2 linked regions of the Hahella chejuensis KCTC 2396 genome follow. The main gene of each other region encodes a partner of the protein of the gene in region 2 in a complex. Links are inferred from orthologs where the notes say so. Each region holds a gene or a part of one and is shown on either strand. Other genes may lie near its edges.

Region 1 (5,787 bases), 5.8 Mb from region 2 along the record:
AATGGCGCCGCCGGGATCTCCCGCCAGCTCTCCGCATATGCTCGCCTGCTTCCCGACGGCATGAGCGTCGCAGGCAATCTTATAGAGCGCCTGCAATACAGAAGGATGGAAAGAGTGATATAACGATGCGACTCGGGGATTGTTGCGATCCACCGCCAACATATACTGAGTCAGGTCATTGCTGCCTACGGAAATAAAGTCCACCCGTTCAGCAATTTCTTTGACCTGAAAAATTGCGCTGGGCACTTCAATCATTACGCCCACTGGCGGCATCCGCACGTTGGCGCCTTCTTCTCGGACCTCGTGATAGACACGATAGATCAGATGCAACGCCTCTTCTATTTCCGAGATATTGGAAATCATGGGAAGCATGATACGCAGATTATCCAGGCCTTCGCTGGCTTTCAGCATCGCCCGCACCTGCACCAGGAATATTTCCGGGTGATCCAGCGTCACGCGAATGCCGCGCCAGCCCAGAAAAGGATTCTCCTCGCTGATCGGGAAGTAACTCAACGCCTTATCTCCCCCAACATCCAGCGTGCGCATGGTGACCATGCTGGGCGCAAAGGCTTCTAATTGCTCGCGATAGCAATCCCGCTGCTCCTGTTCGCTGGGAAAACGGTCGTTGATCATGAAGGGTACTTCCGTGCGATACAGCCCAACCCCTTCTGCGCCGTGATTCAAGGAGCGCACGACATCCGTCATCAAGCCTGTATTGACCCACAATGTCATGTGATGGCCGTCTTTAGTGACGCAAGGAAGATCGCGCAACTCTTCCAGGCCTTTCGATATTTGCTGCTCTTCCTCAACGATTGAGTTGTAGTAACTCAAGAGCTCAGGAGATGGATGGCTGTATATTTCGCCGTTGTAGCCATCAATGATGATATCTCTGTCATCCAGCTTATTGATGGGCATATCTATAACGCCCATCACACACGGCAAGCCCATTGCTCTGGCGAGAATCGCTACATGGGAATTGCCCGAACCTTGTACCGACACCAGACCGACCAGTTTCTCGCGCGGAGCCTCTCCCAGCATGGATGGCGTCAGTTCCTCACTCACCAGAATCGTGTTTTCCGGATACTCACGCTGTTCATCAATATGCTGCTTCTGCAGATAGGCCAGAACCCTTTGCCCCAGGTCTTTGATATCGACAGCCCGCTCCCGCAGGTAGGCGTCATTGATCGCCTCGAAGTGACGCACATATTCCTGCACGACGACCTTAAGACTGCCCTGAGCCCAGTTGCCTTCGCGGATGAAGTTTTTCACTTCGCCGCTCAGCGCATTGTCATCCAGCATTCCCAAATAAACGTCGAATAAGGCCTGCTCTTCCGGCCGCAACTGCGTCGACAGGCGTTCGCCCACCTCTTTAATATCCTGCCGCACCGCCGCAACTGCAGCGTCAAACAGCGCCATCTCCGCTTCTATATCCGTGCAGGGCTTTTCCGGCACGGCTTTCAAGTCAGCATGAGGAAACTTGACGACGCATTTACCGATTGCGACGCCTGACGCGCCTGCAACGCCTTTAAAACAAATGTCCCGGGCTTTCTGTCCAGTAAAATTTAGCCCGGAGATAATTCCAGTCGCTTCCCCATGCGCGATAACCGCGGCGAGCTGGGCGGATATGGTAACCAGGAAGGCTTCTTCACTTTCATCAAACAGACGAGTGGCCTGCTGCTGAACAACCAACACGCCAAGTACTTTACGGTGATGAATAATAGGAACGCCGAGGAAGGATTTATACTTTTCTTCGCCGGTTTCAGGGAAATAACGATAACGGGGGTGGGCTGGCGCATTATGCAGGTTAAGAGGCTCTTCACGCACTCCTACTAACCCAACCAACCCCTCGGAGTGCCCCAGCTTAACCTTACCGATGGACTCAGGATTCAGCCCTTGAGTGGCCATCAAAATATAGTGATTGGTCTCTGGATCCAGTAAGTAGATGGAGCACACCTCGGTATCCATAGACTCATGTACGCGTTTGACAATAAGCTCCAGCGCCTCCCCCAGATTCGGAGCGGCGTTGACTTCTTGTACAATACTACGCAATACACTCAGCATAGGCGGAACGCTTTAACTTTCCTCACGCTTGAACAAGACCGGAGCGAACTCCCTCATCGCCCGCCGATACACCTCTCGTTTGAAGGATACTACCTGCCCGAGGGGATACCAATAGCTGACCCAGCGCCAGCCGTCAAATTCAGGCTTGTCCGTGTAATTAGTGCAGATTTCCGATTCATCCGCCAATAATTGCAGCATGAACCACTTTTGCTTTTGCCCCACACACACGGGATGAGAGTCATAGCGAATCATTTTCTTCGGCAGGCGGTAACGCAGCCAGCCGCGGGTGCCAGCGACAATCTCTACAGCCTCAGGCGGCAGCCCCACTTCTTCTTTTAGCTCTCTGAACAGAGCCTCTTCAGGCGATTCATCTTTCTTAATTCCGCCTTGGGGAAACTGCCAGGAGTCTTGTCCAATACGTCTGGCCCAGAACACTTCACCCTGAGGGTTGCACAGTATGATGCCGACGTTGGGACGGTAACCTTCAGCGTCTATCACAAACTGCCATCCTTATAATTTTTTTCAACATTGTTCCACAATTGAACAGCTGTACACAAATTAGCTTTACTTTAAGGGCTTTTAGCTAACTCTTCTAATAATAAATTAGGATTTAGTCAATAAATAACAGAATGTCACCCTGAACGCCCGTCACGCCTCGTTTCCGCTACAGTTGGCCGCTACGGATCGATTTCCTTTATAGTGTACAATTCCCACGCCCATCACAGAGGAGTTTAAGCATTGGCTCTAGCTATTTTTGATCTGGACAATACTCTCATCGCCGGCGATAGCGATCACGCCTGGGGCGATTTTCTGGTTCACAGAGGAATTGTCGATCAGGAAGACTTCAAACGCGTTAATGACGAGTTCTATCAGGATTACCTTCAAGGTCAGTTGGATATCTTCAAGTACCTGGGATTCGCCCTCAGCCCACTGACCCAGCATCCTCTGGAGCGATTGCACCAGTGGCGAAAAGAGTTTGTCGAGGAGTCAATTCGTCCTCTCCTGCTTCCCAAAGCGCTTGAGCTGTTACGCAGGCACCGCGATAGCGGCGATTATCTACTCATCATCACCGCCACCAATCGCTTCGTCACCCAGCCGATCGCCGACCTGCTGGAAGTCGATGAGCTCATCGCAACCGAACCTGAGTTCATCAATAACCGTTATACAGGCAAAGTCAGCGGCGTCCCAAGCTATCAGGCAGGAAAAGTGACGCGTCTGCGTGAGTGGCTGCAGCACAACCCTTATGATCTGTCAGACGCCTATTTCTATAGTGACTCCCACAACGATATTCCCCTCCTGGAGCATGTGGGCCGCCCAGTCGTCGTGGATGGCGACGAACGACTATTGCAAACTGCACGCGAGCGCGGCTGGGAAATCATGAGTCTGCGCCCATGAGAATGGGCGGACGTCATATTGCGATTCAGCTACTCTTGCTGTGCGTCGGATTAACTGCCTGCGATAAAAGCGCTGAGCGGAATTCTCCCACTGAATCTCCAGCGCCACAGCAGACCGCCACGCCACTCCCCGCACAGGAACAGAGCGACGCCAAAGCTACGGAAGAGGCGCTTGTGTCGCCACTTTGGAGCGCGGCTACGGAGAGACATGACGCCGCCCTGCACGCGATTGAAAAGCTGAATCGGGGTCTGCAGCAATTTATCAGCGCCCCAACGCCAGAATCTCTCAGCGAAGCCAGAGAGGACTGGCTACAGGCGCATACGGCGTTACAAGAGCTCAAAGTATGGGGCCAACTGCCGGCGGCGAAAAGCTACCTCAATCACAAGATGTCTGGAGCGCCTTACACTCGCGCATCGCTATTGGACGCTGCGCCGCTGCTGGGCGGTTACCTTGACGAAGTGCCCGGTTATCCGAAAAGTGGGCTGACCTACGCGGAAGACCTTGAGTTAGACAACGCAACGTTAAGTGAGCAGCATCAGTTTGCGGACGAGTACTATCTGGTTTACGGAATGCATCCGATTGAGTTCATGCTCTGGTCGCATAACGATCCTGCGCAACAGTCCACTCGTTTTATCGTGAATGCCGCCCCCCCTGACACAGAACGTCGACGCGAACTTCTGCGCTTGCAAGGTGAGCGTCTGCTACAGGATATGACGGAGCTCGCCGCCGCTTGGCGACCGCCTTCAGGGAGTATATTCCTGAAAGGAAAAAGCATGAGCCAGATGGAAGCAGTGCGGGAAGCCAACCCCTGGCTTATCGCTTTAATCGACTTTATTGATCGTGAAGTAGTCGGCGCCTTGAAACCTAAAGACGGCGAACCCGGCTGGCGATTTCAGGAACACTTGGAATTCAGTCAGGACGCCGCCCATTTTTGGCGCGGGCGAATGAAAGCCATGCAGCCTTTTCTGACAGAACCTGCATTGTTTACTGACGCCCAGACCCGCAACAGTCTGAAGGAACTCCGTCTTAAACTGGAAGGCTGCCTGACTGCATTGAGCCCCACTGCCGAGGATAACGAAGAACAGATCGCCATTTGCGAGAATCAGGCGCTGCAACTTCGGGAACAAATCATCATCCGATTCGCCGGAAACTAAGTCTTCTTTCTCATGGCCGGATAACTCCGGCCATCATGCCCCCAACGAACCATCACAAGGTAGGCGTAATGCGCAGCAGCATGGCTTTGATATAGTCCGTTTCAGGTATCGCGGGGAGAATCGGATGATCAGCGCCCTGCCCGCCCTGGAATATCAATTGCGCCGTACGGTCGACCTCTCGCGCCGATGCTCGCAGGATATCTCTCAGACGCTCTGCCGAAAGGTGCATGGAGCAAGAGGCTGACATCAGCATGCCGCCAGGAGCCGTCAATCGCAGCGCCAGCTGATTCAAGCGTTGATAGGCGCGCTCACCCTGCTTTTGATCTTTACGACGAGGTATCAAGGCAGGCGGATCGACAATGACCACATCAAACTTTTCTTTTTCCTGGCATAGATTTTCCAACGCATTGAACGCATCCTCACGGATAAAGCGACACGGTGGATTATCCATCTGCTGGCGACAGTTGCGTTGCGCCCATTCCAGTGCGCTTTCAGATGAATCGACGAATGTGACCGATTCCGCCCCATTGGCCAAGGCTTGCACACCCCAGCCGCCAACGTAACTGAACAAGTCCAGCACACGCTTGCCTTTCACCCAGGGAAACAAAGCCGCGCGGTTGGGGCGATGATCATAGAACCATCCTGTTTTTTGGCCGCCCTGCGCAGGCGCGGACATGGACACGCCGTTTTCAACCACCTCCAGCGCTTCGATCTCATCCCCAAAACACCGGGTATAGCGCTCCAACCCTTCCACTTCACGCATCTTGCCGTCATTCTTCATGATCACAGTGCGAGCGGAGAAATTATTCTTCAGGATATCGACGACATCATCCTTGAATTGCTCCATTCCCGCCGTGGAGATTTGCGCCACGAAATCAGCGCCAAAACGGTCAATCACTAAACCAGGCAGTCCGTCGCTATCGCCAAACACCATTCGATAGTGCGGGGAGCCGAACAACTGACTACGCCATTCGTCCGCCGCCTGCATCCGTTTTTTCAGCAAGGAGCGGGAGAGAAACAGTTTGGGGCTGCGGCTGACAATACGCGCGCAGATCAAGGCGTGGGGGTTGGCAAAGGCCGCCGCCAGCGGTTTTCCCTTAGCGTTTTCAATAACGACCGGCTGCCCCGCCGCCAATTCAGTCAGTGGCGTTTTCTGAATATCGATTTCGTTGCTGTA
Region 2 (5,160 bases):
ATTCCAGCGTAAGGCCGGCAAAGTTGAGATGATCAACCCCGGCATTGCCCCGAATCTGTCGGAGGATAATCTGGCGTTTCATCATCTCAGCAGCCAGGCCATCGGCGCCGCTGGCAACGGTTGGCTGTTGTATCGAAATCTGTCCAACCCTATGGACGCGGCTTTCAATCCCGCGGTCAAACGCTCAAACAGCCTCATTGAGTTGCTGGTCTGGGCGTATTGCAATGGCCTGTTGGACCGTAGCACCAGCGTTAGCCTGGCCTCAGGAGAAAGCCACGCCAGTCAATATGAGTTGCAACAAATCATTTCCAGTTTGCGTTCGCTGATAAGCCTGCCGTTGCCGGCCGTGACGCAACAGGATTATCGCGCCAAAGCCAGACTGCGGGCGACCCTGGTCTATGTGAACGTCGGCGTCGACCCTATGGCGGATCTGAGTCGCCGCGGTCTGCACAAGCTCAGCAACCGCAATGATGCGCTGGGCTACGCTTCCGAGCGCGCCAATCTGGTGGTGACGCTGGATCAGGTCATCATCAACAGTTGGAATGAGGTGATGGTGCAGCGTTATGAGTCCGGCGACACCCTGGTGCAGTGCCTGAAAAACTACCTTGCCGCGCTGGCCGAAAGCGAGCAGTTCGGCGAAGGGCTGCCGCAACTGTCCGTGCTCTGTTATTGCCCTACTCGGGCGGGGGCGATCGCGCAGCGGGTCAACCAGTTGTTTCAGCAAGTGGTGTTCTGCTATTTCAGCGACAAAGAGCGTGCGCGCAGCCGCTATATTCTGCAGATGGAAGACCGTTACTTCGTGCTGCAGTTTGTCGATGATCAACCCCGTTTCACGGCTTTGGAGGACTACGTCGGGTTATGTGAATTTCTGGCGCAGCCGCAAAAACATTACAGCTCGATTGTCGTGGATGACTACGCATTGAGCGAAGATGTGCTGCGCGCGGTGTTCGCCCGTATGCGTCCCCATGCGGTGCAGGTGTTTTATCTGAATCAGGGGCGCATTACCGATATCTACGTGATTGACGAGAAAGGCTCGCTGTTGGTTTATCGGGAAACAGGTTCTGACATCAATGTGCTGTTGGGATCATTGAAGCAATTTCTGCTGGGGGTGCAGGAACGCAAGCAGATGCATGACTCCCTGGCGGACGATGGCGCCGGATTCCTTGAAGTGGAATTCTATCAACTACAGCCGGGGAAACCGGAATACCGGACTGAAAAACGGGATATCAGTCTGCATAAAGGGTTTGGCGATTACGTGGAAATACAGGCGATCGGCGCTTATGAGAATGGTCGCGAACTGGATTTCAACCTCTACTGTGAGCACAAAGAATTCACGGTGCTGGAGCATGGAGGACGGGTAGCGGCGGCGCTGGCGCATTATTTAAGCAGCCGCTTTCGTAACAGCGCCGCATTGCCAGGATATATCATCGATCTCAGCTTGCCTCACGATCTGGAGCGTGAGGAATATCAGAGCCATCTGCAAACCACTCAGTATCTGCAATATAAAGCGGTGCTGGAGCGCGAGATACGCGCGGCCCGCACTGACGGCGGCGCGGCGGCGTTGCCCAATATGAATCCCGCCGCGGCCAGGTAAGCGGCGCAGGCGGGTTTTGCTACAGTGTTATTTATTTTCCTCGCAACGCTGCCGCCCGGCGGCGGTTCTATTGTGTTCAGGACTGTTTCTATTGTGTTACTGCGCCGTTATACTGGCGGAATTTGATTAATTCCGGGATGGGTTATGCGCGCAATCGGCGTGATCTTGTTGGTATACGCTTCTACTTGGTTAATGTCCTGCGGTCAGAAAGGTCCTTTGCAACTACCTGACCAACAGACATGGCGGAGCGGGGACGTCCGCATTGAGTTGAAAGCGCCGTCGGGGTATTGACCCTGATCAGGATCAGGTCCGGCCGCTGCGTCGTCAGGGGCCAGAGCGACACCCGTTCCGCAGCTTGAGTTGACCTATGGACCACTTTGAATATCGCAATCATCAGCTCTTCGCTGAAGACCTTTCCGTTCAGGAAATCGCCGAGCATTACGGCACGCCTTGCTATATCTACTCCCGGGCCACGCTGGAAAGGCATCTGAAAGCCTATCAGACTGCGATGGACGGCTACCCCCACATGATCTGCTACGCCGTCAAAGCAAACTCCAATCTTGCAGTGTTGAATGTCCTGGCGCGACTGGGCGCGGGTTTCGACATCGTTTCTGTGGGAGAAATGGAGCGGGTGTTGGCGGCGGGCGGCAAGCCGGAGCGAATTGTGTTCTCCGGCGTTGGCAAGCTGGAGCATGAAATGCGTCGCGCGCTGGAAGTCGGCGTGCATTGCTTCAATGTGGAGTCCGCGCCTGAGCTGGAAAGATTGCAGCAGGTCGCCGCGGATATGGGCAAAAAAGCGCCAATCTCCATTCGCGTCAATCCGGATGTGGACCCGCAAACGCATCCCTACATCTCCACCGGACTTAAAGAAAACAAGTTTGGCGTCAGCATTGATGAAGCGCTGGAGCTGTATCACTCCGCCGCCGTGTCGCCGCACTTGGACGTTATCGGTATTGACTGCCATATTGGTTCGCAACTGACTCAGATAAGCCCGTTCCTGGATGCGCTGGAGCGCGTGCTGAACATCATCGAGACTTTGCGCAACGAAGGTATTCGCCTCAAGCATTTGGATCTGGGCGGCGGCCTGGGCGTCACCTATAACCAGGAAACGCCTCCGCACCCCAACGAGTACGCCCGCGCCGTCATGGAGCGCCTGAAGGGCAGCGGCCTGACGCTGGTGCTGGAGCCGGGGCGTTCTATCGCCGCCAATGCTGGCCTGATGGTCACCCGCGTAGAGTACCTGAAGCATAACGGCCACAAAGACTTCGCCATCGTCGACGCGGCGATGAACGACCTGATCCGCCCATCTCTGTACGGCGCCTGGCAGAATATCGTGCCGGTGAGGCAGCACAGCGAAGGCAAAGAAGCGCGTTATGATATTGTCGGGCCGGTATGCGAAACTGGCGACTTCATTGGTAAAGAGCGTCTTTTGAACCTGAAGCCGGGGGATCTGCTGGCGGTGCGTTCCGCAGGAGCCTATGGTTTCGTCATGAGTTCCAACTACAACTCTCGCGGTCGCGCCGCAGAGGTGATGGTGGATGGCGACAAGCATTACCTTGTGCGTCGTCGTGAAACTATCGAAGAGTTGTTCGCGGGAGAGTGCGCGCTGCCGGAGAGCGCTTCGGTAAAACCTGCATAAAAGTGAGCTGAAATGTTAATAAAGTTCACCAAAATGCATGGTTTGGGCAACGACTTCATGGTTGTCGATCTCATCTCCCAGCATGCGCACTTTCGTCCGGAACAAGTACGCAGACTGGCTGATCGCAACTTTGGCGTAGGCTTCGATCAGTTGCTGATCGTCGAACCGCCAGGACGCCCCGATGCGGATTTCAGATACCGGATTTTCAATGCCGATGGCTCGGAAGTGGAGCAGTGCGGCAATGGCGCACGTTGTTTTGCGCGCTTTGTTAAAGAAAACCGTCTGACCAACAAGAAAAACATCCGTGTGGAGACCAAAAAGGGAATTATCGAACTGATCGTCAACAAGGATGGTTTGGTGACCGTGGATATGGGCGCGCCCAGACTGGCTCCGGCGGATATTCCTTTTGTCGCCGAGACGCAGGAGGCGATTTATCCGATTGAAGTCAACGGCGTAATGTATGAAATCAGCGCGGTTTCCATGGGTAATCCGCATGGCGTATTGGTGGTGGATGACGTTAACAAAGCCCCAGTGCATAAACTGGGTAAAGCGTTGGAAAATCACCCTCGCTTTCCAGAACGCGCCAATATTGGATTTTTACAGGTGGTTCACCGCCGCTTTGCTAAGCTTAGAGTGTTCGAGAGAGGCGCGGGAGAAACCCTGGCCTGCGGTACCGGCGCCTGTGCGGCGGTGGTGGCGGGCAGGCTGCGCGGCCTGTTGGATCGCAAGGTGGAAATCAAGCTGCCGGGCGGCAACCTCAAGATAAGCTGGGAAGGCGAAGGCCACCCGGTCATGATGACAGGGCCGGCGGTGCGCGTTTTTGACGGTCAGGTAAGGATATAACTCGGCAGGGATACTGACAGGAATAAAATAGACGGACTATTAATACAAACGTCAGGCATACAACCGGAACTCACAAGCCCTGATGGGCGCTTAAGTAGAGTTCCGGCAGTGGAGTGGTGAATGAATAATCAGGCAAAGCGCAGTGACGAAAATCCGGCGCTGACAGCAGAAGCTGTGGTGGCTTACCTGCGTGAGCACCCCAACTTTTTTGTTGAGCATGAAGAACTGCTCAATGAAATAAGGCTGCCGCACCGGTCCGGCGCGGCGATTTCCCTGGTTGAGCGACAAATCAGCCTGTTTCGGGAACAACGCGATCATTATGAGCGGCAACTGTACGATTTGATTGATACGGCGCGTCAGAACGACCGCTTCTTTGAAAAAAGCAAACGTTTGCTGATGAACTTGCTGGAAGCACGTTCGCTGGACGAAGTGGTGATTGTGCTGGAGGACAGTTTCACCGGCGACTTCCAGGTGGATTTCTGTAGCCTGGTGTTGTTCGCCGAGCATAAAGACTTCCCGATCAGCAATGTTTCCACTGCTTCACTGATGGAATGTTCCGATGCGCTGGGCGAAGAACTGCTTAACAGCGTCAAGGCGGTTTGCGGCAATCTGGAAGCCAGGCAGCTGCAGGTTCTATTTCCTCACAATCATGCTGACATTGCGTCCTGCGCGGTTATTCCCCTTAGATACGGCGATTTGCTGGGGATGTTGAGCATCGGCAGTCGCAATGAGCGTTATTTCAATACCGGCATGGGATCGCTGTTCCTGTCATACATCAGTGAGTCTCTTAGCCGTATGCTTCCGCCTTTATTGGCTAAAGAGGGGCGGGGAGACGAGCATTTCCCGGATTAGCGATTGGTTGCGAGTCTTGGAGAGCCTTCAATGAGTTTGTCCACGCAAGTGGAGGCGTTTATTGCCTATCTGCATAGCGAACGCCGTTACTCCGTGCATACCGTCAGCAGCTACAATCGGGATTTACGACGCGTCGTTGCATACTGTGACGCCAATGGCGTTGCTAGCTGGAAAGACCTGCATACGCCACAGCTCCGCCAGGCTCTCAGCGAGTTTCATCGACGTGGACTCG

Evidence for each region. The genes of interacting proteins can lie anywhere in the genome.
Region 1: the proteins of dapF (region 2) and rppH are in contact, whole or in part, in a solved structure (PDB 5YGU), measured with the Escherichia coli proteins. The link is inferred for Hahella chejuensis KCTC 2396 from one-to-one orthologs.

The regions. Positions count from the first base shown.
Region 1 is NC_007645.1:6,121,149-6,126,935, forward strand. The notes cover bases 817-3,546. They hold rppH (RNA pyrophosphohydrolase), read right to left. Parts: upstream 2,560-3,546; coding sequence 2,074-2,559; downstream 817-2,073. Other genes in these bases: ptsP (phosphoenolpyruvate--protein phosphotransferase), read right to left, coding at 817-2,061; HCH_RS26930 (HAD family hydrolase), read left to right, coding at 2,800-3,456; HCH_RS26935 (imelysin family protein), read left to right, coding at 3,453-3,546. Outside these bases: more of ptsP, read right to left, coding at 1-816; more of HCH_RS26935, read left to right, coding at 3,547-4,610; HCH_RS26940 (class I SAM-dependent rRNA methyltransferase), read right to left, coding at 4,663-5,787. UniProt on the Escherichia coli protein: Master regulator of 5'-end-dependent mRNA decay.
Region 2 is NC_007645.1:316,219-321,378, forward strand. What follows is about bases 2,333-5,160. They hold dapF (diaminopimelate epimerase), read left to right. Parts: upstream 2,333-3,245; coding sequence 3,246-4,076; downstream 4,077-5,160. Other genes in these bases: lysA (diaminopimelate decarboxylase), read left to right, coding at 2,333-3,233; HCH_RS01360 (DUF484 family protein), read left to right, coding at 4,197-4,928; xerC (tyrosine recombinase XerC), read left to right, coding at 4,965-5,160. Also shown: HCH_RS01345 (class I adenylate cyclase), read left to right, coding at 1-1,594; LPS translocon maturation chaperone LptM, read left to right, coding at 1,739-1,885; more of lysA, read left to right, coding at 1,962-2,332. UniProt on the Escherichia coli protein: Involved in the succinylase branch of the L-lysine biosynthesis and in the biosynthesis of the pentapeptide incorporated in the peptidoglycan moiety. Catalyzes the stereoinversion of LL-2,6-diaminopimelate (L,L-DAP) to meso-diaminopimelate (meso-DAP).